DNA from 2 places in the Ensifer sp. EB106-05-01-XG146 genome. Region 1 is predicted to be linked to the other one. Evidence: predicted binding sites of a transcription regulator. Region 1 holds the regulator's gene; the other holds the start of a gene.
What was found. The regulator LexA, encoded in region 1, represses DNA repair genes until DNA is damaged. The targets are predictions, from matches to a motif close to TGTTCNNNNTGTGTTCNG.
Positions count from the first base shown of each region.

Region 2: a site for LexA is predicted at 12,825-12,842, ahead of AC3WVQ_RS05135 (DNA polymerase IV). Genes of this name have one in related genera too.

Region 1 covers NZ_JBYTDX010000001.1:1,490,322-1,504,762, forward strand. Annotated here, with positions in the region: gene sseA (3-mercaptopyruvate sulfurtransferase) at 1-831, opposite strand, end outside; gene AC3WVQ_RS07375 (alanyl-tRNA editing protein) at 848-1,597, opposite strand; gene AC3WVQ_RS07380 (cysteine synthase A) at 1,605-2,645, opposite strand; gene AC3WVQ_RS07385 (SDR family NAD(P)-dependent oxidoreductase) at 2,929-3,768, shown strand; gene AC3WVQ_RS07390 (SMR family transporter) at 3,756-4,082, opposite strand; gene AC3WVQ_RS07395 (SMR family transporter) at 4,069-4,440, opposite strand; gene AC3WVQ_RS07400 (SAM-dependent methyltransferase) at 4,519-5,772, opposite strand; gene AC3WVQ_RS07405 (cryptochrome/photolyase family protein) at 5,858-7,321, opposite strand; tRNA gene AC3WVQ_RS07410 (tRNA-Asn) at 7,420-7,494, opposite strand; gene AC3WVQ_RS07415 (hypothetical protein) at 7,654-7,947, shown strand; gene AC3WVQ_RS07420 (thermonuclease family protein) at 8,170-8,904, shown strand; tRNA gene AC3WVQ_RS07425 (tRNA-Cys) at 9,057-9,130, shown strand; gene AC3WVQ_RS07430 (hypothetical protein) at 9,328-9,669, shown strand; gene lexA (transcriptional repressor LexA) at 9,758-10,480, opposite strand; gene AC3WVQ_RS07440 (hypothetical protein) at 10,716-11,012, opposite strand; gene AC3WVQ_RS07445 (hypothetical protein) at 11,351-11,968, shown strand; gene AC3WVQ_RS07450 (hypothetical protein) at 12,095-12,688, shown strand; tRNA gene AC3WVQ_RS07455 (tRNA-Ala) at 12,842-12,917, opposite strand; gene adhP (alcohol dehydrogenase AdhP) at 13,295-14,320, shown strand.
Region 2 covers NZ_JBYTDX010000001.1:1,073,187-1,087,627, reverse strand. Annotated here, with positions in the region: gene plsY (glycerol-3-phosphate 1-O-acyltransferase PlsY) at 1-211, shown strand, start outside; gene dprA (DNA-processing protein DprA) at 211-1,359, shown strand; gene topA (type I DNA topoisomerase) at 1,589-4,255, shown strand; gene rnr (ribonuclease R) at 4,258-6,630, shown strand; gene AC3WVQ_RS05175 (DUF983 domain-containing protein) at 6,657-7,112, shown strand; gene AC3WVQ_RS05170 (NUDIX hydrolase) at 7,109-7,813, shown strand; gene AC3WVQ_RS05165 (MFS transporter) at 7,827-9,011, shown strand; gene rpmG (50S ribosomal protein L33) at 9,105-9,272, shown strand; gene AC3WVQ_RS05155 (PleD family two-component system response regulator) at 9,852-11,219, opposite strand; gene AC3WVQ_RS05150 (response regulator) at 11,237-11,608, opposite strand; gene AC3WVQ_RS05145 (DUF3572 domain-containing protein) at 11,765-12,034, shown strand; gene AC3WVQ_RS05140 (hypothetical protein) at 12,037-12,678, shown strand; gene AC3WVQ_RS05135 (DNA polymerase IV) at 12,846-14,138, shown strand; gene AC3WVQ_RS05130 (L,D-transpeptidase family protein) at 14,278-14,441, shown strand, end outside.

The sequences.
Region 1 (14,441 bases):
GGTGTCGGTGCGGCCACCCCATTCCGACCAGGATCCGTCATAGAGCGTGTTGTCGGTGTGGCCGAGCGACTGTAGCGCCAGGGTGATGATGGCGGCAGTTACGCCCGATCCGCAGGTCGTGACCACGGGCTTCGAAAGATCGACGCCGGCCGCTGCGAAGGTCTGGCGGAGGCTCTCAAGATCCTTGAGCTTCCCGTTTTCCGAAAAGACGCCGGAAGGAAGGCTGTGGGCGCCGGGCATGTGACCGGAACGAAGGCCGGCACGCGGCTCGGCTTCCTCGCCATAAAAACGCGGGGCGCCACGGGCATCGGCGATCTGGATCGCGCCGTCGGCGACGATCTGCTTCATTCCGGCCAAGGAGGTAACGGCGGTGGGCGTAAAGCTCGGCTTGAACGTGGCCGGCTTGGGCGAGGGGACATCCGTGCTGACGGGTCGGCCTTCCCGGTTCCAGCCGTCCATGCCGCCATCCAGCACATAGACATTCTTGGCACCCATGATGCGCAGTTCCCACCAGACGCGCGGCGCCGTCATGATGCCCGGGCCGTCATAGACGACGATCGTATCCGTCTCGCTGACGCCAAGCGTGCCGACGGCTTCAGCAAAGGCTTCCGGCGAAGGCAGCGTATGCGGCAGGCCGCTCGTATGGTCGGCAATGGCGTCCTGGTCGAAGAAGACAGCACCGGGAATGTGGCCGGCGTCGTATTCCGCCTTCGGGTTGCGCTTCTGTGCCGGCAGGTACCACGAGGCGTCCAGGATCCGGATCGAGGGATCGCCGAGGCGCTCCTGCAGCCAATCGGCGGAAACGACAAAGGCGCTCTTGTTGTTGGTCACGATCGCAACTCCTTACTCAAACTGATGCGCGGTCTTCGGCGCTGCCGAAGCGGATACGGAACCGGCGGTTCTCCTTACCCTTTTTCTCGATCTTGGCGATGTGGATGGCGCCGACTTCCTGCGTCTCCGACACATGCGTACCGCCGCAGGGCTGGCTGTCGACCGCCGAGTTCTCGCCGATGCAGACAAGGCTGACGCGCCCAAGGCCGATCGGCGGGCGAACATTCTTCGACTTGACGATGCCGGGGTTGGCGGCCAGCTCGTCATCGGTGATCCACTGGACGTAAACGGGGTGGTTTTCGTCGACGAGCTTCATCAGTGCTGTTGTGACCTCGTCCCGGTCGATCGTCTCGTTCATGTCGAAATCGACACGGCTCTCGTCCTCGCCGACCGACGCTCCGGTGATCGGGAAGGGGCAGACGACCGAAAGCAGATGGCAGGCCGTGTGCATGCGCATCAGCCGGTAGCGGCGCGGCCAGTCGATGTGCAGAACCAGCTTCTCGCCGATCTCGGGCGCCGGCTGGCCCTCGGCTGGCACATGGATGATGATATCCTTGGTCTCCCCATGGCGGGCGACCGCGATGTCGATGCGGCTGCCATCGGCGCGCTCCAGAAAGCCCGCATCGCCAGGCTGGCCGCCGGAGGTGGCATAGAAGCAGGTCTGATCAAGCTCGATCCCGCCATCTTCGAGGATTCCGGTGACGCTGGCCTCACATGTCGAGAGGTAGAAGTCGTCACGGAAGAGGGCAGTCACGGTCCTGGTCATCGCATTCCTATCCAACTGATTCGTATGGCACTGCAATGTTGGAAGCCGTCTTCAACCACGTCGGCACCGGCAGCCCCTTGGAGGCGAGGAGGTCCGGGTTGAAGAGCTTCGACTGATAGCGGTTACCATAGTCGCACAGGATCGTCACGATCGTATGTCCCGGCCCGAGGTCCTTGGCGAGCCGCACGGCCCCGGCGATGTTGATGCCCGTCGAGCCACCCACGCAAATGCCTTCCCGTTCGATCAGGTCGAAGACGTAAGGCACGGCTTCCGAATCGGGAATCTGGTACGAGAAGTCGGGTGTGAAGCCTTCCAGATTGGCGGTGATTCGGCCCTGGCCGATGCCCTCGGTGATCGAGCTTCCTTCGGATTTCAGTTCGCCATTGGCGTAGAAATTGTAGAGGGCCGCACCTTGCGGGTCCGCCAGGCCGATCTTGACCGCGGGGTTTTTGGCTCTGAGGCCCTGGGCGACGCCGGCCAGCGTGCCGCCGGAGCCGACGGCGCAGATGAAGCCGTCGACCTTGCCGTCCGTGTCGCGCCAGATCTCGGGCGCCGTGGACTCCACATGGGCGTCACGGTTGGCGACGTTGTCGAACTGGTTGGCCCAGATCGCCCCGTTTGGCTCGGTCTTGGCCAGTTGCTCGGCGAGGCGGCCGGAGATCTTCACGTAGTTGTTGGGGTTCTTGTAGGGAACGGCCGGTACTTCGACCAGCTCGGCGCCGAGCAGCCGCAGGGCGTCCTTCTTTTCCTGGCTCTGGGTTTCCGGAATGACGATGACGGTGCGGTAGCCGAGCGCCTGGCCGACCAGCGCCAGGCCGATGCCGGTATTGCCGGCCGTACCTTCGACGATGACACCGCCCGGCCGCAACTGGCCGGTGCGCTCCGCATGGCGAATGATCCAGAGCGCCGCGCGGTCCTTCACCGATTGTCCGGGGTTCAGAAACTCGGCCTTGCCGAGGATCGTGCAGCCTGTCGCGTCGGATACGGATTTCAGCCGGATCAGAGGCGTGTTTCCGATTGCTTCGAGCACGGACGGGAGAATGGCCATTTTCAGAACCTCGTGTTTGAGGACAGGCACCGCGGTAAGGCGGCACGTACCAGGTAAAAGCGAACGGCGGCCAGCGAATATCGACAACGTTCCGGGACCGCCGAAATGTTGGCGTGTTTTCGGCTCAGCCTGCACTTCAGGCAAGAAATAGCGTTTCGCCGTCGCTCTGTCCCGAACAAAAATCGTCTCCAGGGACTGCGAGAGCCGGCGGCAAGGAGCGCTGCCGCGAAGAAGGGTCGGGCAAGGGCGTACGTGTTTCCCGGCGCGTGCCGAGGAGTGAGTGATGAGTATTCAATCTACGAAATCGGAACAGAAACTGGCTTGGGTGACGGGCGCAAGCTCGGGAACCGGGCGGGCACTGGCGCTCGCGCTGGTGCGGGAAGGCTATTCCGTCGTCGTGACGGCGAGAAACCACGACAGGCTCGTGGACCTGCAGCATGAAGCAGCAAGCGAAGGGCGGATCACCGTGCTCGACGGCGATGTCACCGACCCTGCCGACATGGAGCGGGTGATGGCGGCGATCGAATATGATCACGGGCACCTTTCACTCGTGGTGCTGAACGCCGGGGTCGCGCTGCCGGTGCGCGGAGACGAGCTTCACCGCGAGGCCTTCGAGAAGAGCTTTGCCGTCAACCTCAACGGCGTCGTCAACTGTCTCTTGCCGGCGGTGGACCACATGAAGACGCAGGGGTACGGACACATCGCCATCGTCTCGTCGGTGGCCGGCTACGGCGGACTGCCGACCAGTGCCGCCTATGGCGCCACCAAGGCCGCGCTGATCAATATGGCGGAAAGCCTGAAGTTCGATCTCGACCGGCTCGGCGTCCGGCTGCAGATCATCAGCCCCGGCTTCGTCGATACGCCCGGGACCGCGCGCATTCGCTTTCTGCGACCGGCGCCGGTGAACAGTGAAGAGGCGGCAAGGCGCATCGTTGCCGGCCTGAAGTCGCGAAGGTTCGAAATTGCCTTCCCACGCCGGTTTGCCTACGCGGTGAAGCTCATGGACCTGCTGCCCTACAGCCTCTATTTCCGCCTGCTGAACTGGCTGACCCGCGGCAAGACGGAGGCCATGGAAGGACAGAAGCGCGCCGGACCCGGCGGGCGCCCGCGTCAGGCGGTGTGAAGCACCAGCACCGCGCCGAAGATGAGCGCCAGTCCGACCCAGCCGATCGGCTTCAGCTTCTGACCGAACAGGAAGCGGCCGCAGATGGCCGTCCCGAAGATCCCGGTTGCGCCAAGTACGGCATAGGCGATGGCGAGCTCCATGCCCTTGATGGCTTCCGCCAGGAAGGCAAAGGCGGCGAGCACTAGCAGAATCGAAAGGATGCCCCAGCCGCGGCGGGCGAACCCTTCCGATTTCGTCGAGGCGAGGTTGGCCGCAATATCGAGGATGCCGGCCACGACCGCGAGAACGAAGTAGATGCTAGGCGCGCTCATCGGCGGCTCCTTCACGCGCTGCCTCGTCCTCGTCATGATACTCGCCGGCATTGACGAGCAGGATGCCGACGATCGCCATCGAAAGCCCGAGCATTTCGCGTCCGGTCAGCACATGGCCGAAGACGAAAACCGAAACCAGGGTGATGATGGCGACGCCCGAACCTTCCCAGATCGCATAGGCGACGCCGACCGATATCGTCTTCACCGCCTTTGCCAGGAAGACGTAGGAGAGTGCGATCGAGACATACATGACGATGTGGCCGAGATAGGAGCCGCTTTCGGAAGCGGCCTTCATCACCGTCAGGCCCACCACTTCGGTCGCGATGGCGAGCGCGAGGAAAAACCATGCAAGACGCATGCTGTACCTTTGAACAGAAACTTGGATCGACCGCCTCTTAAGCGCTACGGGTGACGCGGTAAAGACGCGCCGTGCGCTTCACTCGAAGACGATCTGCCGGACGTCGATGTTGCGGGCACGGAACCCGGCCTCGCAGTAGTAGAAGTAGAACTCCCACAGCCGCTTGAAGCGCAGGTCGAAGCCGAGCGGCTCGATCCTGTTCCAGACCGCCCAGAACCGCTCCCGCCATTCGCCGAGTGTGCGGGCATAGTCGACGCCAAAGCCGAAGTCGTTGATCATCTGCAGGCCGACATTGCGGCCAAGCTCGACCAGATGCTCGCGCGTTGGCAGCATGCCGCCCGGGAAGACGTATTTCTGGATGAAATCCGGATTGGAACGATACTCCTCGTAGGATTCGGGCTTGATCGTGATGATCTGCAGTCCGGCCTTGCCCCCGGGTTTCAGGCACCGCTTCAGCTGCGAGAAATAGGTTGCCCAGAATTTTTCGCCGACGGCCTCGAACATCTCGATCGAGACGATGCGGTCATAGGTACCCCTTTCTTCACGATAGTCCTGGAACTTCAATTCGACCCGGTCGGCAAGGCCCGCACGCTGCATGCGTTCGCGTGCGAAGGCCAGTTGCTCGCGGCTGATCGTCAGCCCGGTGATCTTGCAGCCGATTTCCGTTGCCGCAAATTCGGCAAAGCCGCCCCAGCCGCAGCCGATCTCAAGCACATGATCGCCGGTGCGCAGGTTCGTCGCTTCCGCGAGCGCGCGGTATTTGGCTTTCTGCGCTGAGCGAAGATCATTGGCGCCCGTTGCATAAAGCGCAGACGAATAGGTCATGCTCGGATCCAGCCATTCGCTGTAGAAGGCGTTGCCGAGGTCGTAATGGGCCGAGATGTTGCGGCGCGCGCCGGAGTGGGTGTTGGCATTGCGCCAGTGCAGGAACTTGTCGAAAAGGCGCAGGAGCCCGCGCGCACGGTTCGGAAAATTCCTGCCGATTTCGGCGTTGACGAGGAACAGTTCGAGAAAGGCGCCGACATCGGGACTGTCCCAGTCGCCGTCGATGTAGCTTTCCGCAGCCCCGATGGTGCCGCCCGAGATAGCACGCTGCGGCAGGTTCCAGTTGTTGAGGTTGAGGATGGCGCTGGGGCCGGCCCTGGCGCCTTTGATCACCAGCCTGCGGCCGTCTGGCGTGGCGAGCATCAACGTTCCCACCTGAAGGTGCACCAGGGCGCCAAGCACCATGCGCGCCTTGAGCGGAAATTCCCGCACGGCCGTCGCCAGATTTTCGGAAGATAGCTCCACCGCACCGGCAAATGCAGCAAAATCGGCTTCCAGGTTACGCATACACCACCCCCTCAGCTGTTGCATCCGTAACGTGAGCCTAGCCGCAATCGGGCGAGACGCCAACTGAGGAATTCTACCGGAGGCTCTACGTCTCCTCGGAAACTCCCGGTGCGCTTGTGATCTGCCGGAAGGCTGCCAGTGCCCGATCGCGGGCAAGGGCATGGTCGACGATCGGTTTCGGGTAGGTCGTGCCGAGTTCGATGCCGGCTTCGGCAAGGGTCGTGGCGGGCGCTGCAAAGGGGCGATGGACATAGCGCGGGTGGAGGCGCTCCAGCTCTGGCACGAAGCGCTTCACATAGAGACCGTCGGGATCGAATTTCTCCCCTTGCAGGAGCGGGTTGAAGATGCGGAAGAACGGTGCGGCGTCCGCGCCCGATCCGGCGACCCATTGCCAGCTTGCGGCATTGTTGGCCGGATCCGCGTCGACCAGCGTGTCACGGAACCAGGCTTCTCCCTTGCGCCAGTCGACGAGCAGGTCCTTGATGAGAAAGGAGGCGACAATCATGCGAACGCGATTGTGCATGTAGCCGTGGCGCCATAGCTGGCGCATGCCGGCATCGACGATCGGGTATCCGGTGAGCCCTCTGGTCCATCGAGTAAAATCGTCCTCGTCGTTCAGCCAGTGGAAGCGGTCGAATCGACGGTCGAGGTTGCGGCGGCCAAGCTCAGGATAATGAAACAGCAGATGATAGGAGAATTCGCGCCAGGCGAGTTCCTTGCGGAAGGTGGCCGCCCCTTCGCCGCTATCGGCCTGGGGCCCAGCTGCCGCATGCCAGGCCTGCGCCGGCGAAATTTCGCCAAAGGCGAGATGAGGCGAGAGCAGGGATGTGCCATCCGCGTCGGGAATGTCGCGGCAGCGTTTGTAGGCGTCGAGCTTCTCATCGACGAATTCTTCGAGACGGGTGGCCGCACCGTCTTCGCCCGGCGTCCAGACCTCGCTGAATGTCGCCGCCCAGTCCGGTTTCGTCGGCAGCAGCGACCAGTCGTCAAGGCGTTCCGATCGCGGCCATGCTCCCGGGGCTGCGATATGGTGCGGCCGGTCGATCGGCGGTGCTGGCTCGTTTTTCAGTTCGAGCGCGCGCCAGAACGGCGTGAACACGCGGTAGGGGCCGCCCGTCGTCGTCAGCAGCCGCATGGGCTCATGCAGCAATTGTCCTGCAAAGCTCTCCGCGATGATTCCCCGCTCGGCCAGCGCCTTCTTGAGCGCGGTATCCGTGGCGATGCCGTTCGGGTCGTAGCGCCGGTTCCAGTAGATGCGCTCCGCACCGCTTGCGCGCGCAATCTCGACAATCACGTCAAGCGGCGCGCCTGATCGAAGAACGAGGCGAGAAGCGTGCCGCGCGAGACTTGCGCCCAAGGCCTCGAGCGAATGGTGCAGCCACCACGCCTGCGCCGCCCCGAGCGGACCGTTGCCGCTGTCGGCGGGTTCGCGAATATAGAGGGGAATGACGGCTGCCTCGCCGGCGGCAGCCGAGAGGGCGCGATTGTCGGCCAGGCGGAGATCCTTGCGGAACCAGACGATGATGGGCGGCGCCGCGGCCTTTGTCATAAAGAACCATCGGGAGGTTGGGGATTGATCACTTGGAGAACATAGGTGCAAAATGAAAAAGAGCCATTCGCATCGCTGCAAATGGCTCTTTTAGAAAGTGGCTCCCCGGGCCGGATTCGAACCGGCGACCTGTCGATTAACAGTCGAATGCTCTACCGCTGAGCTACCAGGGATCATCCGCGCCGCTGTTGTGCTGTGCGCTTCAGAAGTGAGGCTGCTAATACGCATGCTTTTCTGATTTGCCAAGCGCTTTTTTCAAAAAAAATGACAAGTTCCGTTGCGAGGCTGTGGAGAAGTCCCCAATTGTGGGAAAACACGCCGGATAGGGAATGATGAATAAAAACAGGAAGCAGACGCATTTCGGCATTGATCCGCAAACACGACAAGTCGTGCTGGGAAAATGGCGTATCGCGTTGCCCGACTCGCCCCTGCTGCGGATCCTGCTGGGTTCGCTGCTGGTGTTTTGTGGTTTTCTCGGTTTCTTGCCCGTGCTGGGCTTCTGGATGATACCGTTGGGCCTGATCGTGCTTTCCCACGACATTCCCTCGGTTCGCCGCCGCCGTCGTCGTCTGGCCGTCTGGTGGGCGCGCTGGCGCGGGAAGGCCAACTCCTCGAACGGCTCCTGAGGCGGACGCCGATTTAACGATCTTGTTGTCGAGGGCAGGGCGGTCGGCAGTTTTCGGTTCCTCGCGGCCGTCCCGTAGCAATTCCGAATCTCTCAACAAGGGCCGTGGCCGCGCAGGCGAATGACCGGTTCCTCGCGGTCTTCCCCTCTGTTGGGGTGCCCTCGAAAACTTTTCGGCAACCCATCAAACGCATAATGCGGTCTCGAATCAGGATGGGGACCGATGGCCAAAGCCACTACGAAACGTCGACGCCGCAGTTCGGGCCGAAGCACCAGCAAACAGGGCGGCATGGCGCCGTGGTATCTGGCCGCAGCGCTCACCCTTGGCGGCGTCATGGCCCACGACCATCGCGCCGAGTTGCGGCACTGGCCGGTGGTTTCCGATGTCATGGCCTTTGCATCGCGATCGGAAACGAAGCCGAAGCCTCAGCGCGCGGTTCCTGAAGCGCAGGAGCGCGTTGCGCAGCAGGCGGATAGGCACAAACCAAATCCGAAGCCCAACCCGGCGACGAAGGTTGTCCTGGCCGCCCCGGTGCCGTCGGTGAATGTCGGCGTCACGCCGCCAACCCCTCTCGTGCGGCCGAATGAAGAGGTGAAGACGGCATCCATCCGTACCGATCAGTTCTATTTTTGCGGCATTCGCAACGACAACTGCGTGATCGATGGCGCGACCTTCGTCTTCCATGGCGAGACGATCCGCGTCGCCGATGTCGATGCACCGCGAATCCGCCAGGCAAGCTGCGACAAGGAGCGTTCGCGCGGCTTCTACGCCAAGCAGCGCCTGCGCGAATTGCTGAATGCAGGCGACTTCAGGCTGATCTCGGCGGGAGGGCGATCAGATGCCAAGGCCGGCGAGAAACTGCGCCTGGTCACCCGCGGTGACCAATCTCTTGGACGTGTACTCGTTTCCGAGGGGCTCGTGCGGCCGTGGGAAGGGCGCCCGACGCCCTGGTGCTGAGATCAGCTGGGAGACGATCGGCGGACATCGTCGATCGTTCTGTGGAAAGTATCCGTCCTGCAATTCGACGGCGCGTTTTTCAGAAAATGCCTCTTGCGGTTTTTCTGCAATCATTCTAAATCCGCGCCAACGCTTGGTTATCCGAGCTGTGAGGCCTCGTGGCGGAGTGGTGACGCAGAGGACTGCAAATCCTTGTACCCCGGTTCAATTCCGGGCGAGGCCTCCAAAAATCTCACCTCGTTAAATTTGGTTTGGCGTTCTGCCTTAGGGCAGCGCGGTAAAATTCGCGACACGTCCGCGCAAGCCACGTCTCCTATGCCTCCGTCGGATCTTATCGCTTCGGTGAATTCGGTAGAGGGGGAACGATGACTCCGCTGAGATCAACCGCATCGGTAGCGTCCGTCAACATTAAGAACGGAGGCAATGGCATCAATGAAAAAGAGACTGATCCTGACGGCGTTGGCGTGTTTTGCGGCGACCGCTATGGAGGCGCGCGCGGACGACCTGGTTTTCCAGCTGAAGAACAACACCGGCGCGGTACTGACGAATTTCTATACGTCGCCGGTCGGCGTCAATGAATGGGAAGACGATGTTTTCGGTCGGCAGGTCCTGAACCCCGGCGAGAGCATGGAGATCACCATTGCCGACGGGCGGGACGTCTGCAAATACGACATGCGATTCGAATTCGAGGAAGGCTCGGCCCTCGATACGACCGAGGACACGCAGGATCTCTGCGAACTCGGCGAATACACGATCCACGAATAAGCGATCTGGATTTCAGGTCGCCTTAAATGGAAAGAGCCTCGCCACTTTCAGTGGCGAGGCTCTTTTGATTCGGCGTTCTGCCTGGAATTCAATGGTAGCGGCGGATCAGCCCGACGAGCTTGCCCTGGATTTTCACGCGATCCGGTCCGAAAATGCGCGTCTCGTAGGCGGGGTTGGCCGCTTCGAGCGCAATCGACGCGCCCTTGCGACGGAAGCGCTTCAGCGTCGCTTCCTCGTCGTCCACGAGCGCCACGATGATGTCGCCGGGATTGGCCGAGTTGCCGTTGCGGATGATCACCGTGTCGCCATCGAAGATGCCGGCCTCGATCATCGAATCGCCCTTTACTTCGAGGGCGTAATGCTCGCCGCTGCCGATCATGTCGAGCGGAACGGTAATGTCATGGGTGTTGTTCTGGATCGCCGAGATCGGCACGCCGGCAGCGATGCGGCCCATCACCGGGACGGAAACAGACGTGCTTTCGGCGACCGGCGCCGGCTTCGGCGTGGCAGGAGCGGCGGCCGGCGGCTTTCCGAGGCTGCCCTCGATCACGCTCGGCGAGAAGCCTCTGCGCGGCTGTTGCTGGCCGGCGGCGTAGGCTTCCGGAAGCTTGATGACTTCGAGCGCGCGCGCCCGGTTCGGCAACCGGCGAATGAACCCGCGCTCTTCGAGCGCCGTGATCAAACGGTGAATGCCGGACTTCGACGCCAGGTCGAGCGCATCCTTCATTTCATCGAAAGACGGCGGTACGCCCGACTCCTTCATGCGTTCGTGGATGAACAGAAGCAATTCCTGTTGCTTGCGGGTCAGCATGGCACGTCGCTCCAGAGGCGTGAAACAAATCAAGAACAGACACTATCTGTTCCATATGTGTTCCGCAAGTGCCTAAAATTCCGTGAATTCAGGCAATTGGCTGCTTCTGTGGGGGCGATTGGTCACTTTTGCGGGAGCGGGGCGGTTTTCGGCGACGGTTGCGTCCCAAAACAGCGCCGGGCAGGCCGGTCGCGCGCGTGATTCGAACGAATCGCGGCTCTCTTCGCGGAGAGACTTAAGTCGCTTGCGAGGCCGAGCAGGCGTCTTCGAACTCCTTCACCGTTTCGGCGCTGTTGTCTTCCGGAAGCACTGCGTCGGCCGCATCGGTCGCAACGGGCGTATCGCCGTCATAAACGAAGGACTGGATGTAGAACGCGAGCGCGCCCTTCCAAACATTGCGTCCATCGATCTGATGGCACGGCACGGCCCGTTCGAAATCGGTCTGGAGTTCATCCACCGTCGCGGCACTGAGCTTGACGTCAGGCATATTGGGCGATGCGACTATCGAAGCGAGAAGCAGGGCGGCAAGCACGGTGATCGTCCACTTGATGAAGGGGTGGGACTACGGGTTGGTAAACGATGTGAACCGCGCTTTCGTTCCGAAGTCCAGCAAGCATGGCGATCACTCTGCCATGTTCAACAGCTCTTTGCCCGCAGGCTGTGGCTGATTTGCGCCAGCCGCTCCATCTCAACCTCGTCTCGGCCGTTCTTCATGGACCGGCGCGGAGAATGCATCGGAGCTGCCAGCTTTCGCATCGGGCCTGGGGCGCGCAAAAATCCCTGCGGGGAAGGGCCTTCACCGTCTCGACAGGCCTCTAAAAAAAGATAACTTTGCGTGGAAAGTGGGGTGGTTGCATGCATAGATTGTCGTTGGTGGTGCTCGGCCTGTTGCTCACGGCTGGAGCGGCGTCTGCCGAAGAAGGGCGTTCGAATATCTGGAAACGGATCAACGCCTGGACGGTGGGATCCGATCCTTCCCTGGGAGGCTCGTGTTACGCGGCGACGAGCTATGACGCCGGCGCTATCCTTCGTATCGGCTTTTATCCGCGGGGATCGACGAACCTGGCGTTTCTTTCGATCGGCAATGCCGAATGGAAATCCATCGAGCCGCAGCGGGAATACGATGTTGCCTTGCAGCTCGACCGTGGTCGTCAGTGGCCGGCCGTTGCGTTCGGTGTTGATCTGACCGGCGCCAAGGCCCTTGTCGTCAACTTTTCCAACACCGACTTCTTTACCGAGTTCGTTCGCAAGAACACCTTGGCGCTGGCCTTCGAGGGGCGCGTCGTCGCGAGCCTCAGCCTGCGTGATTCGATGAAGGCGGTAAGCGAGATGTTCAAGTGCCAGGAGGCGGTGAGCGCCTTGATCCCGAATGGCGATCAGGGAGCGGCGAACGATCCCTTTGCGGGCGCCGGTGGCAATGCGCCGAACAACGATCCCTTTGCCGGCGGCGGCCAGACCAAGTCATCGAAAGATCCTTTCGCCATGTGATGGGCAGTCCGCTTGCCGCGGAGAGGTGAATATTCCTAAAATATTGCCTGGGATCGGCTAGGCACCCTCGACAGCGATGCGGGGACCTATCAAAATGCGGGCAAACGGGGGTTTTGCATGCGTAGATTGCTGGTCGGATTGGTAAGCTGTCTGATCGCCGCGGGATCGGCCGCGGCTGAGGAGTCCGAAATCATCAAGTGGAAGGATGTCGACGGCTGGACCGTTGCTTCCGACACCTCGATGGAGGGCTCCTGCTTCATCTCGTCGGTATTCGACGGCGGGGTCACCTTGCGCCTTGGGTTCTATCCCAAGGGCTCCGAGTCGCCGCTCTATATGAGCTTCGCCAGCGACGACTGGAGGTCGCTCGAGGTCGGCAAAGAGTACGACCTGACCTTCCACTTCGACAAGACCGATCCCTGGAGCGCTTCGGCGACCGCTGCCGGTGATGCGAGCGGAAAGTTTCTGTTCGTGAACGTCACCGACGCCGAGTTCCTGACGGGCTTCGTGCGCAAGCGGGCCTTGGCCATCGCGTTTGAAGATCGCGTCATCGCGAATCTCAGCCTGCGCGGCACCGGCCCGGCGGCCGACGAGCTGATGAAATGCCAGCGGGCGGTCGACGAGATTATCGCCGACGAGGGCCGCAAGTCCAAGGAGAAGAAAGCCGACCCGTTCAGTGCACCGAGCGAGAAGCGATCGGCGCGGGATCCGTTCAGCCTCTGAAAACAGGTGGCCACGGGATCGGGCAGCGTTTCGCGAAGGCCGGACGGTGGCTTAGCATGGTGGTGTCCCCAGAGAGACTCGAACTGGCGATCTGCTGATGACAAATCAGCCGCTGTTCCGATACCTCGGCAACCGGGCACCTACTGATCGTTTTGGTGGAGCCGAAGGGAGTCGAACCCTCGACCTCCGCAGTGCGATTGCGGCGCTCTCCCAACTGAGCTACGGCCCCGTAGCATTCAGTCAACACGACCGGCGCCGATCCTGTCAATACGCGCGCCAGCGCGCCCGCTCGAACGCCGTTGCACGATATGCGTTGTTCGATCCGGCCGGGCGCCGAAGGCGGTCGGTCTCTGAACCGCTTCTGCACTCCACCCATTGTCGAACTCTGCCGGCGGGTTTACGCTGCAACCTGACGATGGCGCTACGTGAACCGCGTTGAAGTGTTGGCGGTATACGCCAAGCAGGAAATGACGTCCGGGCACTGGCTGTGAGCGCCATGATGCTCGAGCCAATTACACGATTTTCGTATGTGAGATAGGCCCCTGCCGGCCCACTGTTCCCATAAGAAACCTCTCCGTGGCCCGGCGATTGGAGGAGGATTGGCAAATGGCTCAGGCGATGAAGGCAGCCGTCGTTCGGCAATTCGGCGCGCCCCTGACGATCGAGGAAGTGGCAGTGCCCACGCCGCAGCCGGGACAGATCCTGGTGAAATACGAAGCAACGGGCGTTTGCCATACCGATCTCCATGCTGCAAATGGCGACTCGCCGGTGAAGCCCAGCCCACCGTTCATTCCCGGGCACGAGGGGGTCGGCTATGTCTCGGCGGTCGGCGCCGGTGTCAAAAGAGTGAAAGAGGGCGACAGGGTCGGCGTTCCCTGGCTTCACAGCGCCTGCGGCTACTGTCCGCATTGCCGCACCGGTTGGGAGACGCTGTGTGCGGCCCAGTCGAACACGGGATACTCGGTCAACGGGACGTTCGCCGAATATGGCCTGGCGGATCCTGATTTCGTCGGCAGCCTGCCCAATGGGCTGGAGTTCGGTCCTGCCGCGCCGGTTCTGTGTGCCGGGGTCACCGTTTACAAGGGGTTGAAGGAAACGGAAGTCCGTCCCGGTGAATGGGTTGCCATCTCCGGCATCGGGGGGCTTGGCCACATGGCCGTGCAGTACGCAAAGGCGATGGGCATGCATGTCGTCGCGGCGGACATCTTCGACGACAAGCTGGCACTTGCAAAGCAATTGGGCGCCGACCTGACAGTCAACGGCAAGGCCAAGGATGCGGTCGAGCAGGTGATCAAGGCCACCGGCGGCGTGCATGGAGCGCTTGTGACTGCAGTCTCGCCCGCTGCGATGGAACAGGCGTTCGGTTTCCTGCGTTCGCGCGGCACCATGGCGCTCGTCGGCCTGCCCCCAGGTATGATCTCGGTGCCGGTCTTTGAGACTGTTCTTAAGCGCATCACCGTGCGTGGATCGATCGTCGGCACCCGCCAGGACCTGGAAGAGTCGCTCCAGTTCGCCGCTGAAGGCAAAGTCGCGCCGCATTTCTCGTGGGATAGCCTCGAGAATATCAACGAGATCTTCCGCCGCATGGAAGCCGGGAAGATCGACGGTCGCATCGTGATGAGCCTGCAGTAGTCGACTTTGACAGGCCCGGCTGGTCGAGGCTCGCCGGGTCCGTGTCGATGCCTAAGGGACACGTGTCGAGCATTTACTCTTATGCGCCTTCCTTAGATCGCCGGTCACCAGAGGGCCGTCG
Region 2 (14,441 bases), 420 kb from region 1:
CATCTGGCTCGGCATGGCGAAAATCAGCCGCTACTCCTCATTGTCCGCCCTGGTTGCAACGGCTATCATTCCGGTTCTACTTTACGCGGCAGGCAACGAGAAGGTCGCCCTCCTCTTTACCGCCATGACGGTCATCACCTGGGTGAAGCACCGCGCCAACATTCGGCGGCTGCTCGCCGGCACGGAAAGCAAGATCGGAGACAAGGGATAATGTCTGAGGCCAGCGCAGGACGAAACGGAGTGGCGCTGACCGAACGACAGAAGATATCCTGGCTCCGGCTCATTCGCAGCGACAATGTCGGCCCCATCGCCTTCCGCGACCTGATCAACCATTTCGGCACCGCTGAAAACGCGCTGGATGCACTGCCTGAGCTGTCGAGGCGCGGCGGCACGAAGCAAAGCTATCGCGTGGCGTCCGTCGCCGAAGCCGAACGGGAACTGGAGGCCGCACGACGCCACGGCGCCGTTTTCGTCGGCATCGGCGAAGCGGCTTATCCCTCGGCGCTGCGGCAGATCGACGGTGCTCCCCCTCTGCTCGCGATGAAAGGCGATCTCAGCGCGGCTGGCCGCCCGTCGCTCGGCATTGTCGGCTCGCGCAACGCGTCGGTCAGCGGCGCAAAGTTTGCGGCGATGATTGCGCTCGACGCCGGCCGCGCCGGTTATGTCGTCACCTCGGGCCTCGCACGTGGTATCGACACGGCTGCCCACCGCGCCAGCCTTGATACCGGCACGATCGCTGCCCTTGCCGGCGGTCTCGACCGCCCCTATCCGCCCGAGAACGTGGGCCTGCTCGAAGAAATCACGGCCGGTCGGGGCCTCGCGATCAGCGAAATGCCTTTCGGCTGGGAGCCACGGGCGCGCGACTTTCCGCGCCGCAACCGGCTGATCGCCGGCATCAGCCTCGGCGTTGCGATCGTCGAGGCCGCGCACCGCTCCGGCTCGCTCATCACCGCGCGCTACGCCGCCGATTTCGGCCGGCTCGTTTTTACGGTTCCCGGCTCGCCGCTCGATCCGCGCTGCCATGGCACCAACGATCTCCTGAAACAGGGCGCGATCGTCACGACCGGCCCGGATGACGTGATCGAGGCGCTGGCGCCACTCAGCCAGCTGGAGCTGCCGCTGCCGGGCGTGCGGGAACCGGATGGTCAGGCGCGGGCTGGTGTTCCGGCGAGCGCGAGCGACGGCGACCGCGCCGCGGTCAGCACCGCGCTCGGCCCGACGCCGGTCGAGATCGACGATATCGTCCGCCACACCGGGCTTTCGCCGGCTCAGGTCTATCTGCTTCTGCTGGAACTTGATCTGGCCGGTCGGCTTGATCGCCATGCTGGCGGCCTCGTGTCGCTCGCGACGCCCGAATGATAACAAGCCACAGCCACAGGCGGGCACGCCAGCGGGACCAATCACGCGTTTCAGATCGCAGATTCAGCGTGTTTCCGCATGGTTCGCCCACTGGCCTCTCTTCGTTATTTTGGGCGAACCCCCTTGACCCCGTTCGAATCCCTGTCCATTTCGGGGCGTCGATATCAGGCGAAGTACGGCGCAAACGGCGCTGACGCCGAACCAGGACCGGTTGTCTCAGAAAATGACGATGAATGTTGTAGTGGTGGAATCGCCTTCCAAGGCAAAGACGATCAACAAGTACCTGGGCCCCGGCTACAAGGTACTGGCTTCGTTTGGTCACGTGCGCGACCTGCCGGCGAAGGACGGTTCGGTCCGTCCCGACGAAGACTTCGAGATGTCCTGGGAAGTCGACAGTGCCTCGGCGAAACGCATGAAGGACATCGCCGACGCGGTCAAATCCGCCGACGGCCTCATTCTCGCAACCGACCCGGATCGCGAAGGTGAAGCGATTTCCTGGCATGTGCTTGACCTTCTGAAGAAGAAGAAGGTGCTCGGCGACAAGCCGGTCAAGCGCGTGGCCTTCAACGCCATCACCAAAAAGGCCGTTCTCGAAGCAATCGCTCATCCGCGCGACATCGACACCTCGCTGGTCGACGCTTACCTGGCGCGCCGCGCACTCGACTATCTCGTCGGTTTCAACCTCTCGCCGGTGCTCTGGCGCAAGCTGCCGGGCGCCCGCTCGGCTGGCCGCGTGCAGTCGGTGACGCTGCGCCTCGTCTGCGATCGTGAAAACGAGATCGAGCGCTTCATCTCCGAGGAGTACTGGAACATCTCGGCGCTCTTGAAGACGCCGCGCGGGGACGAGTTCGAGGCGCGTCTCGTTTCGGCCGATGGCAAGCGTCTTGCGCCGAAGGCTGTCGGCAACGGCGAAGAAGCAAATCGTCTCAAGACCCTGCTCGATGGCGCCGCCTATGTGGTCGATAGCATCGAAGCAAAGCCGGTCAAGCGCAACCCGTCGCCGCCTTTCACCACCTCGACACTGCAGCAGGCCGCCTCCTCCAAGCTCGGCTTCTCCGCTTCGCGCACCATGCAGGTCGCGCAGAAGCTCTATGAAGGCGTCGACATCGGCGGCGAGACGGTCGGTTTGATCACCTATATGCGTACCGACGGCGTGCAGATGGCGCCGGAAGCGATCGAAGCCTCGCGCCTTGCGATCGCCAGCCAGTTCGGCGACCGCTATCTACCGGAAAAGCCGCGCTTCTATTCGACCAAGGCGAAGAATGCCCAGGAAGCGCACGAGGCCATCCGCCCGACCGATTTCAACCGGACGCCGGACCAGGTTCGCCGTTTCCTCGATGGCGACATGCTCAGGCTCTACGACCTCGTCTGGAAGCGCGGCATCGCCAGCCAGATGGCATCGGCCGAGATCGAGCGTACGACCGCGGAAATCACTGCGGACAATGGCGGCCAGAAGGCAGGTCTGCGCGCCACCGGCTCGGTCATCCGCTTCGACGGCTTCATCGCTGCCTATACGGATGCCAAGGAAGACGGCGAACAGACTGACGACGGCGACGAGGATGGCCGCCTGCCGGAGATCAATGCGCGCGAAAACCTCGCCAAGCAGAAGATCAACGCCTCGCAGCATTTCACTGAGCCGCCGCCGCGCTATTCCGAAGCAAGCCTGATCAAGAAGATGGAAGAGCTCGGCATCGGCCGTCCCTCCACTTATGCCGCCACCGTCACGACCCTGCTCGATCGCGACTACATCACCAACGACAAGCGCAAGCTCATCCCCCAGGCCAAAGGACGGCTGGTGACGGCGTTCCTGGAAAGCTTCTTCACACGCTATGTCGGCTACGACTTCACCGCGTCGCTCGAAGAAAAGCTCGACCAGGTCTCCGCCGGCGAGGTCAACTGGAAAGACGTGCTTCGCGACTTCTGGAAGGATTTCTTCGCCCAGATCGAGGAAACCAAGGAACTGCGCGTAACGAACGTGCTCGACGCGCTGAACGAGGAACTGGCGCCGCTGGTCTTCCCCAAGCGCGAGGACGGCGGCGATCCGCGCATCTGCCAGGTCTGCGGCACCGGCAAGCTGTCGCTGAAGCTCGGCAAGTACGGCGCCTTCGTCGGCTGCTCGAACTATCCGGAGTGCAACTTCACCCGCCAGCTTTCCTCCGACAGCAACGGCGAGGAGGCGGCGGTCTCGAACGAACCGCAGGCGCTCGGCAAGGATCCGCATACCGGCGAGGAAATCACGCTCAGGAGCGGCCGCTTCGGCCCCTATGTCCAGCGTGGCGACGGCAAGGAAGCCAAGCGCTCGAGCCTGCCGAAGGGCTGGACGCCGTCGACGATCGACCATGAGAAGGCGGTCGCGCTGCTGTCGCTGCCGCGCGATATCGGTGCCCATCCGGAATCCGGCAAGATGATCTCAACCGGGCTTGGCCGCTACGGACCGTTCGTGCTGCACGACGGCACTTATGCCAACCTCGAATCGATCGAGGACGTCTTCTCGATCGGCCTCAATCGCGCCGTCTCGGTTCTCGCCGACAAGCAGTCGAAGGCCGGGGCCGGCCGGGGCCGCACCGCTGCCGCGTCGCTCAAGGAACTCGGTGATCATCCCGACGGTGGCCCGATCACCGTTCGTGACGGCCGTTACGGCCCCTATGTCAACTGGGGCAAGGTCAACGCCACCCTGCCGAAGGGCAAGGATCCGCAGTCGGTGACGGTCGAGGAGGCACTTGTGCTGATCTCGGAGCGTGCTGCCAAGGGCGGAACGGCCAAGGGGAAGGCGACCAAGGCCAAGACGACCAAGGCAGCGGCGAAGTCCGAGGACGGCGCCAAGGCGACCAAGGCTAAGGCCAAGGCGCCCGCCAAGAGCAAAACAAAGACGGCCGCCAAGGCCAAGAAGGACTGATCTTGACCAGAATACCGCGCGACCCGACCGAACAGTCCGGCAAGAGAAGCCAGGGCAAGAAGCCTGCTCGCGCGGCAAAGGCCGGATCGGCCCAGCCAAGCGAACCGATCATCCACGGCGCGGTCCCGCCGCGTGACGTGCTGATGCGCTTCATCGCTGAAAACCCGGACCGCGCCTCCAAGCGCGAAATCGCCAAGGCTTTCGGCCTGAAGGGCGAAACCCGTGTCGAACTCAAGGCCCTGCTGAAGTCGCTGGAAGTCGACGGTCTGGTCGAAAAGAAGCGCAAGTCGCTGGTGCGTCCGGGCGCCCTGCCCCCGGTGACCGTGCTCGACATCACCATCCGCGATGTCGATGGCGAGCTGATCGGCCGCCCGGCCGAATGGCTCGACGACGACGGCGTCGCACCGGCGGTGCTGATCAAGCAATCCGCCGTCGCCAAGGGTAAGGGCAAGGCTCCGGTGGGCGGTCTCGGCGACCGCGTTCTCGCCAAGATCTTCCCGGCCAAGGAACGGGGCGGCCCGGCCTATACGGCGCGCATCATCAAGGTGCTGGACAAGCGCAAGGATGCCGTGCTCGGCGTCTTCCGCTCGACGCCCGGCGGCGGTGGCCGCCTGATGCCGATCGAAAAGCGCGGCGAGGAAATACTTGTTGATCCGGAGTTCACGGGCAACGCTGAGGACGGCGATCTGGTCGAGGTGCAGCTGTCACGTCTCGGCCGTTACGGTCTGCCGCGCGCGCAGGTGCAGACCGTCATAGGTTCGGTCGCCTCTGAGAAGGCGATCTCGATGATCGCCATCCATGCCCACGGCATTCCCCACGTTTTCCCGGAACGGGTGATCGAGGAGGCGAACGCCGCAGGCCCCGCCACCATGGCGCACCGCGAGGACTGGCGCACGCTGCCGCTGATCACCATCGATCCGGCCGACGCCAAGGACCATGACGACGCCGTTTATGCGGAGCCGGATCCGTCCGAGGACAATCCCGGCGGCGTCATCGTCACGGTGGCGATTGCCGACGTCTCCTACTACGTGCGTCCGAAGTCCGCTCTGGACCTTGAAGCACTGAAGCGCGGCAACTCGGTCTACTTTCCCGATCGGGTCGTGCCAATGCTGCCCGAGCGCATCTCCAACGACCTCTGCTCGCTCAAGGAAGGCGTCGATCGCCCGGCGCTTGCCGTGCGCATGCGCTTCTCCAAGGAAGGCCGGAAGGCCGGCCATACCTTCCATCGCATCATGATGAAGAGTGCGGCAAAGCTCTCCTACCAGCAGGCGCAGGCAGCGATCGACGGCAATCCGGACGACAAGACCGGGCCGATCCTCGAGACGATCCTGAAGCCACTCTGGGAAGGCTATCGCATCCTCACGCGCGGCCGCGACCGGCGCCAGCCGCTCGAGCTCAACATGCCCGAGCGCAAGATCATCCTGAAACCCGACGGTACGGTCGACCGTGTCTTCGTTCCCGAACGCCTCGACGCGCACAAGCTGATCGAGGAAATGATGATCCAGGCGAACGTTGCCGCCGCCGAGACGCTGGAGCAGAAGCGCCAGGTGCTGATCTACCGCATCCACGACCAGCCCTCGCTTGCCAAGCAGGAAAGCCTGCGTGAATTCCTGGCGACGCTCGACATCTCGCTCGTCAAGGGCGGGAACATGCGCTCGAACCACTTCAACGGCATCCTCGCCAAGGCCGAAGGCAAGCCCTTCGAGACCATGGTCAACGAGATGGTGCTGCGCTCGCAGAGCCAGGCGATCTACAGCCCCGAGAACATCGGGCACTTCGGCCTCAACCTTTTGAAGTACGCGCATTTCACGTCTCCGATCCGGCGCTATGCCGACCTGATCGTGCACCGGGCGCTGGTTGCCTCGCTCGGCCTTGGCGAAGGCGGGCTGACACCGCAGGAAGAGGCCGTACTCGACGACATCGCCGCCGAGATCTCGACTTTCGAGCGCCGTGCCATGGCCGCCGAGCGCGACACGGTCGACCGACTGATCGCGCATCATCTCAACGGTCGCGTCGGGGAGGAATTCGACGGCCGCGTTTCCGGTGTCACCAAGGCGGGACTCTTTGTCACCCTGCCGGCCTATGGCGCCGACGGCTTCGTTCCGATATCAACACTTGGACGCGACTACTTCATCTACGATGAGGCGCATCAGGCGCTTTCCGGCGAGAAGACCGGGCTCGGCTATCGCCTGGGCGATCCGGTACGCGTCAAGCTCGTCGAGGCCGTGCCGCTTGCCGGTGCGCTCCGCTTCGAGATGATCAGCGAAGGACGCAAGATGCCGACGGCAACGCGCTCCTTCCACAAGTCCGGTCGCAGGGATCGCACCGGCGCCCGGAAGAAGCCGGGAACACGGCCGCCGCGCGGCCGGCGATAGGGTCCCGATAGGACAGAGGAATGCACATGAAAGCGGCGTCAGGCGAAACACTTCATCTGGGCGGGTCCAAAAGCGACGAGCGCTCCGTTGGTCTTTCGATGAAGCGCGGCTTTCTCGGCCGCTGTCCAGCGTGCGGCAGCGGCAAGCTGTTTCGCAGCTACCTCAAGTCGGTTGAGACGTGCGCGGCCTGCGGCGAGCGCATGGACCACCACCGCGCCGACGACTTCCCGCCCTATATCGTCGTCACGATCGTCGGCCACCTCGTGCTTGCCGGCTACATGGCGACCGACCTCATCCTTCCGCTCAACAGCTGGCAGCATCTCGCCATCTGGGCACCGATCACCGTCATCAGTTCGCTGGCGCTGCTGCAGCCTGTAAAAGGCGCCGTCATCGGCCTGCAATGGGCGCTGAAGATGCATGGCTTCGGCGGACACGAAGATGCGCCTGAGGACGTGTTGCCCCCGAGAGACGAACGGGCATGAGGCCGGCGCGGGAGACGGGCAACGAACCCAAGCCTCCGCGTCCCGCGACCATGCGGCCCCGGGATGCCGCTTCGATCATGCTGCTCGATCGCGTTGGCGGCCGCGTGCGTGTGCTTATGGGGCGGCGCCACAGTGCGCACGCCTTCATGCCGGATCTCTATGTGTTCCCCGGCGGACGCCGCGATACCGGCGATCATCGAATTGGCTTCGGCTCCGATCTCCATCCCTCCGTCCTGCGAACGCTGAAGGTGGCCGGCGCGCGCGGACTGTCGGATGCCCGGGCGCGCGCGCTCGCGCTTGCCGCCCTGCGTGAACTTTACGAGGAAGCCGGCATCGCCATAGGCGCGCCGCTTCCTTCGGCCGAAGCTCCCGTTCCCTTTCTTCCCGATCTTGCAAAGTTGCGCTATATGGCTCGGGCCATCACCCCTCCAGGCAACACGAGGCGGTTCGATACGCGCTTCTTCGCCGTGTTCGCCGACGAGGCCGAAATCGATCCTACGCGGTTCCTGGACAGTCGGGAGCTTCAGGATTTGCAGTGGATCGATGTGAACGTTACTCCGTCGCTACGGATACCTGACATCACCGCGGTCATCCTCGCGGACCTCAGGAACGGACTGGACGCCGATCCTTCGCTGCCCTGCGAACGACCGGTTCCACTCTATACCTCGCGCCATGGGCGCTTCGTGCGCACATTGCTCTAAGGATCCGCGTCAGATGTCACAGCCATCGCCCGGTACGGCTGCACCGGTTGAGGAAATTCACTGGCGGTCGCTGATCGCGGCCGTTGCTGCCATCAGCGCGGTCGGCATCGCCATCGGCCTCGGCCTGCCGCTGCTTTCCATCATCATGGAGAAGCGCGGAATTTCCTCGACCCTCATCGGCTTGAATTCCGCCATGGCGGGCCTGGCATCGATGGTGGCTGCCCCCTTCACGACGAAGTTCGCCCACCGGCATGGCGTAGCGCCAACGATGCTCTGGGCCGTGCTAATCGCGGCCACCAGCGCGCTCGGCTTCTATTACATCACCAATTTCTGGCTCTGGTTCCCGCTCCGAATCGTCTTCCACGGAGCGATCACCGTCCTCTTCATTCTTTCCGAGTTCTGGATCAACGCGACGGCCCCGCCGAGCAAGCGCGGTTTCGTGCTGGGGATCTACGGCACATTCCTGTCGCTTGGGTTCCTGACCGGCCCGCTGCTGTTTTCGATCCTCGGCAGCGAAGGCCTCCTGCCCTTCCTCGTCGGCGCCGGCGTCATCCTCCTGGCATCCGTGCCGATTTTCCTCGCGCGCGACGAAAGCCCCGTCATCGACGAGAAGCCCGAGCGGCATTTCCTGCGCTACGTCTTCCTCGTGCCCACGGCAACGGCTGCCGTCTTCATCTTCGGCGCGGTCGAATCAGGCGGTCTCTCGCTGTTCCTCATCTTCGGGACGCGGTCCGGTTTCAGCGAATCGCAGGCAGCGCTTCTGCTAACGGTCATGGGGGTCGGCAATTTCATCTTCCAGATCCCGGTCGGCATGCTCTCCGACAGGGTCAAAGACCGGCGCACACTGCTCTCTGCGATGACGCTGATCGGTCTTATCGGCGCGCTGTTCCTGCCGCTGTTGGTCGAGAGCTGGTTCCTGATGGCAATCGTGCTGTTGTTCTGGGGCGGCTGTGTCTCCGGCCTCTACACGGTCGGCCTCAGCCACCTGGGCTCACGGCTTCAGGGCGCGGATCTCGCCGCCGCCAACGCGGCCTTCGTGTTTTCCTACGCCGTCGGTACCGTCGCTGGACCGCAGGCGATCGGCGCGGCAATGGACGCCACCGGCAACAACGGTTTTGCCTGGGCGATCGCCGGCTTTTTCGGTCTCTATGTCGCGCTTTCGGTGGTCAGGATCGTTTTGAAACCAAAACGGTCTTGACTTTTCGGCCGCGATTTGTAGTTTCGCGCCAACCTTGCCCGTGGCCCGCAACCGGTTGTCCACGGCTTTCATTGTTACAAAGGCAGGACGACCATGGCAAAAGCCACCACCATCAAGATCAAGCTGCTTTCGACAGCCGACACGGGTTTCTTCTACGTCACGACCAAGAACAGCCGTACGATGACGGAAAAGATGACGAAGACCAAGTACGACCCGGTCGTCAAGAAGCACGTCGAATTCAAGGAAACCAAGATCAAGTAAGATCGCCGGTTTTCGGGAATTGAAGGGCGCCGACCGCAAGGTCAGGCGCCCTTTCGTTTTTAGGCCAATGCCTTGAGCATCTCGCATAGGCGCTGAGTGAAACGGGTTCCACGCCAGGGGGAGGAAACGGCTCGCCCGCCCCTGCTCTTCCCCCAGAATCAAAACGCCGCCCCGAAGGCGGGACGGCGTGTCGGAAAGGGGGTCGGCTGGCCTCTGACTGCGGCACGAGGATTCCGCGGACGCCAAAAGCCAACCGACCGACCCCACGACCCAGGAGATGCGGCGGACCTGAGCATCATGGGGTAACGAATATCGCAGAAGGCTGGATGCCCCCTCTTTCATGAGCATCACCTGAAAATAAAAAAAAATCAACGAATTCTTAATGCGCGGAGCGGTGCCGCTCGGCGCATGGTTAATTCTGTATCAGACCTGGACAGGCACACTGCATGATCTCTGCTGCCACCCAAACTCCCCGGTAGCAACAGGTGACGCGAGAATACAACTTTGAATGCAGGCCGCAAGAGGCGGGCAAAGAAATTCCCTGGGGTGCTTTGAGGCCAGAAACGCAGGAGGCGCGGCTCAGGCGGCGGCTGCCACCACCCGATTTCGGCCTTCGTGCTTGGCCTGATAGAGCGCCGTATCGGCGCGCTTCAGCAGCGCTTCGGCCGTGTCGCTGCCGGGCCTGAGCGTGGCAATCCCCATGGACGCGGTGACCTTCAGGGGGCCGTCCGCCTGCGGGATCGCAAATGGCAGGCTTTCGATGATCGTGCGCAGACGCTCGGCGACACCGGCCGCCATTTCGGCTGACGTATCCGGCATCACCACGATGAACTCTTCACCGCCGAACCGGCAGGCAAGGTCGGCACCCCGCACCGTCGTGCGGATGCGATTGGCGAATTCCCGCAAGACTTCGTCGCCAACGTCATGGCCGTAGGTGTCGTTAACCTGCTTGAAGCGGTCGATATCGGTCATGCAGATGGACAGCGGCCGACCGCGCGCAGCAGCCCGATCCATCAGCAGTTTCAGGTGCGTGTCCAAATAGCGCCGGTTATGCAGCCCGGTGAGGCCGTCGGTGACGGCAAGCTCGATGGTTTGCTGCACGCTCGACCGCAGCCTGTCATTGCAGTGCTTGCGCCGGATCTGGGTCATCGACCGGGCAATCAGTTCATTGGGATCGACCGGCCGCATCAGATAGTCCGTCACGCCCAGATCGAGCGCGCGGACGACCAACTCGTCGCTGCCCTGCTCGGCGATCAGCAGGATAGGGATGAAACGGGTGCGCTCCAGCGAGCGCAACTGCGAGCAGAGCCGCAACGGATCGTAGTCGTCGAAATTCGCATTGACGATGACGAGGTCGAAATTGTTCTCCGCCGCCTCGAACAATGCCGCCTGCGGATCGGAGATGACCGAGACCTCGGCAATCGGCTTGAGGGCGCGCGGCAGCCGCTCCTGCGACGAGCCGCGGCCATCGACGAGCAGGACGTTGCCGGGCTCGTCAGGCCGGTCCGCCCGGCCAACATCTTCAAGCCCGATCGTCTGCGCCGTCTGGGCCCGCAGGCGCAGCTCATCGCTGACGTTCTTCAGCCGCACCAAGCTCTTCACCCGCGACATCAGCTGCAGATCGTTGACGGGCTTCGTCAGGAAATCGTCGGCGCCGGCCTTCAGGCCACGCACGCGGTCCGAAGGCTGGTCGAGCGCGGTGACCATGACAACCGGGATATGTGCCGTCTTCGGGTTCGCCTTCAGCCGCTCGCAGACTTCGAAACCATCGAGACCGGGCATCATGATATCGAGCAGCACCAGGTCGATGGGCGTCTTTTCGCAGAGCGCCAGGGCGGCATAACCGTCACTGGCCGTCAGCACGTCGAAGTACTCGGCAAGCAACCGGGCTTCGAGCAGCTTCACATTGGCCGGAACGTCATCGACAACAAGAATACGCGCAGTCATATCAATTTTCCCGCCGCTCAGGCATCGCCCAGGTAGGTTTTGATCGTCTCAATGAACTTCGGTACGGAGATCGGCTTGGAGACATAGGCTTCGCACCCGCCTTGGCGGATCCGCTCCTCGTCGCCCTTCATCGCAAAGGCGGTCACGGCGATGACCGGGATGACGTGCAGCTCATCGTCTTCCTTCAACCACTTCGTCACTTCCAGACCGGAAACCTCCGGCAGCTGAATGTCCATGAGAATGAGATCGGGCCGATGCTTGCGCGCGAGCTCGAGCGCCTCCATGCCGTTGCGAGTCTGGATCGTCGCATAGCCGGAGGCCTCAATCAGGTCGCGGAAGAGCTTCATGTTCAGCTCGTTGTCCTCAACAATCATCACCTGTTTGGGCATGTCGATCCCTTGCTGTCCATCGTCACCTTGCAAGTCTCCTCAGGACAATTAACGTGCGGAGCCGACGACTCGACCCATTTCCTCAACGTCAGAGATAGGCCTATTTGGTTGAAAAATAGGTAACTCCGCACGTAAAAACCATACGGGGACAAACCATTGAAGAGCGCCGACGAAATCGCCATCGACATTCTCTCCTGGCTTGCCGGCGAGCCTGAGCTTCTGTCCCGCTTTCTGGCGCTGACCGGCACGGACCCGACGGCGTTGCGCAACGCGATTGCCGAACCCGGCTTCATGGGCGGGCTCGTCGCCTTTCTGATGGACCATGAGCCGACCCTGATGGCATTCTGCACCGCGACCGGTACGGCGCCTGAAGACGTCGTGCGCGCCCATACGGTACTTTCCGGCCACGCAGGCTTCGAGGATTGAGGGTGGCAAACGCGCCGACAGTTCACAGCATCACGCTTGGAAACCGTCCGCTGATCGTCAGCGACATCGACGATGTCGTGCTTGAATTCATCAATCCGTTCAAAGCGTTCCTTGGGAGCTGCGGCCATGTCCTCCTGCCCCGATCGTTTCGCCTGACCGGCAACATCATCACCCACGCGGACGAGCAGCCGGTGACGGAGCCAGAGGTCAAGATCCTGCTCGACACCTTCTACGGCTCGCAGGATCGTTGGCAAACGCCCGCCGCCAAGGTCGTCGAGACCCTGGCCGCATTGTCGGAGGAAGCCGATATCGTCTTTCTGACTGCGATGCCGCCGCAGCACGCTGCGGTTCGTCGCGCTCTTCTTGACCGGCTCGGCCTGCCCTATCCGCTGCTTGCGTCCGAAGAGCCGAAGGGGCCGATCGTCCAAAAACTTCACGGCAGCCGTAACGTCCCCCTCGTCTTCATCGACGACATGCTTCGCAACCTGCGATCGGTGAAGGATCACGCGCCGACCTGCCTGCCGATAAACCTCATGGCCGACTCGGAGTTCAAGGCGCTCGCGCCGAAGCTCGACGCCGACATCCGCGCCGTCGCAGACTGGCCGGAGGCAGCCGCAGCCATTCGCGCGCACTTCCGCGGCTAGCCCGGATCGGCTGCCCGTCGGCGCAAATTCAGCCGCGCCGGCGCTGCGCAAGACGCGCCCGGTGATCCTTTTCAACGGCGACAATTGCATTGTGATTTCCAATCGCGCCTCCTTGAGACTCGCTAGAGTAGTGCTTAAGGTCGCAATGTTCAATATTTGTTCCCGATATGCTCGACAGCGCTGCTCACTCTCCAGGCTTCTGCCGCGACTGCCTCAAGGAACAGGCGGCGTCGGTGCGGCGCTGCCTCGCCTGCGGCAGCCCGCGCATTCTGCGGCATGCGGAGCTCTATGACCTGACGCTGGCGCACATCGACTGCGACGCCTTCTATGCCTCGATCGAGAAGCGCGACAACCCGGAGCTTGCGGACAAGCCGGTGATCATCGGCGGCGGCAAGCGCGGCGTGGTCTCCACCGCCTGCTACGTCGCCCGCATTCACGGCGTGCGCTCGGCCATGCCGATGTTCAAGGCGCTGGAAGCCTGCCCCCAGGCCATCGTCATCAAGCCCAATATGGAGAAATACGCCCGCGTCGGCCGCGAGGTGCGCACGCTGATGCAGGAACTGACCCCGCTGGTGCAGCCGCTGTCGATCGACGAAGCCTTCCTCGAACTCAGCGGCACGGAGCGGCTGCATCACGATCCGCCGGCACGCACGCTCGCGCGGCTCGCCCGCCGGATCGAGCAGGAAATCGGCATCACCGTCTCGGTCGGCCTCTCCTACTGCAAGTTTCTCGCCAAGGTGGCGTCCGACCTGCAAAAACCGCGCGGCTTTTCCGTCATCGGCCAAGCCGAGGCGCTGGAGTTCCTGCGCGAGAAGCCGGTGACCCTGATCTGGGGCGTCGGCAAGGCCTTTGCCGCCACGCTGGAGCGTGACGGCGTGCGCACGATCGGGCAACTGCAGACCATGGAGGAAGGCGACCTGATGCGGCGCTATGGCACCATGGGGCAGCGGCTCTTTCGCCTATCGCGCGGGCTCGACGAAAGAGCGGTCGAAATCGACGGCGAAGCCAAGAGCGTTTCCGCAGAGACGACGTTCAACGACGATATCGCGCGCTATGACGACCTGGTCACGCATCTGCGGCGCCTCAGCGAGCAAGTGGCCCACCGGCTGCGAAAGTCGGAACTCGCCGGCCAGACGGTCGTTCTCAAGCTCAAAACCGCCGACTTCAAGATCCGCACCCGCAACCGGCGCCTGGATAGCCCTACCCGCCTTGCCGACCGCATTTTCCGCATCGGCCTGCAACTTCTCGAAAAAGAGGCGGACGGAACGAAGTATCGGCTGATCGGCATCGGCGTCAGCGATCTCTCCGCCCCGGATCTCGCCGATCCGCCCGATCTCGTCGATCCCGCGGCCACCAGGCGCGCTGCGGCCGAGGACGCGATCAACAAGCTGCGCGACAAATTCGGCAAGGCGAGCGTCGAAACCGGCTACACTTTCGGCACCAGAAAACGCGATCCGTGAGACCGCAAGCGTGCTTGCCCGAGCAGGCACGCTTCGCAAAGCGATCACGCAACCTTGACCGACAGCCCACACAGCAGGATGAATTCCTTAAAGATTGAAGGCTAGGCTTGTTCGCCAAGTCACGTGTTGGGTTGAGTGTATGGTATCGCGTTTCGCTCTCACCGCCAGCGTCGTCGCACTGCTTTTGTCGCCGGCTACCGGCTTTGCAGGCAGTCGCGGGCCGCTGCAGATCATCGTCTCGAAAGATCAGCAATCGCTCGTCGTCTATGACGGCGACGCTGTCATTGCGACATCACCGGTCTC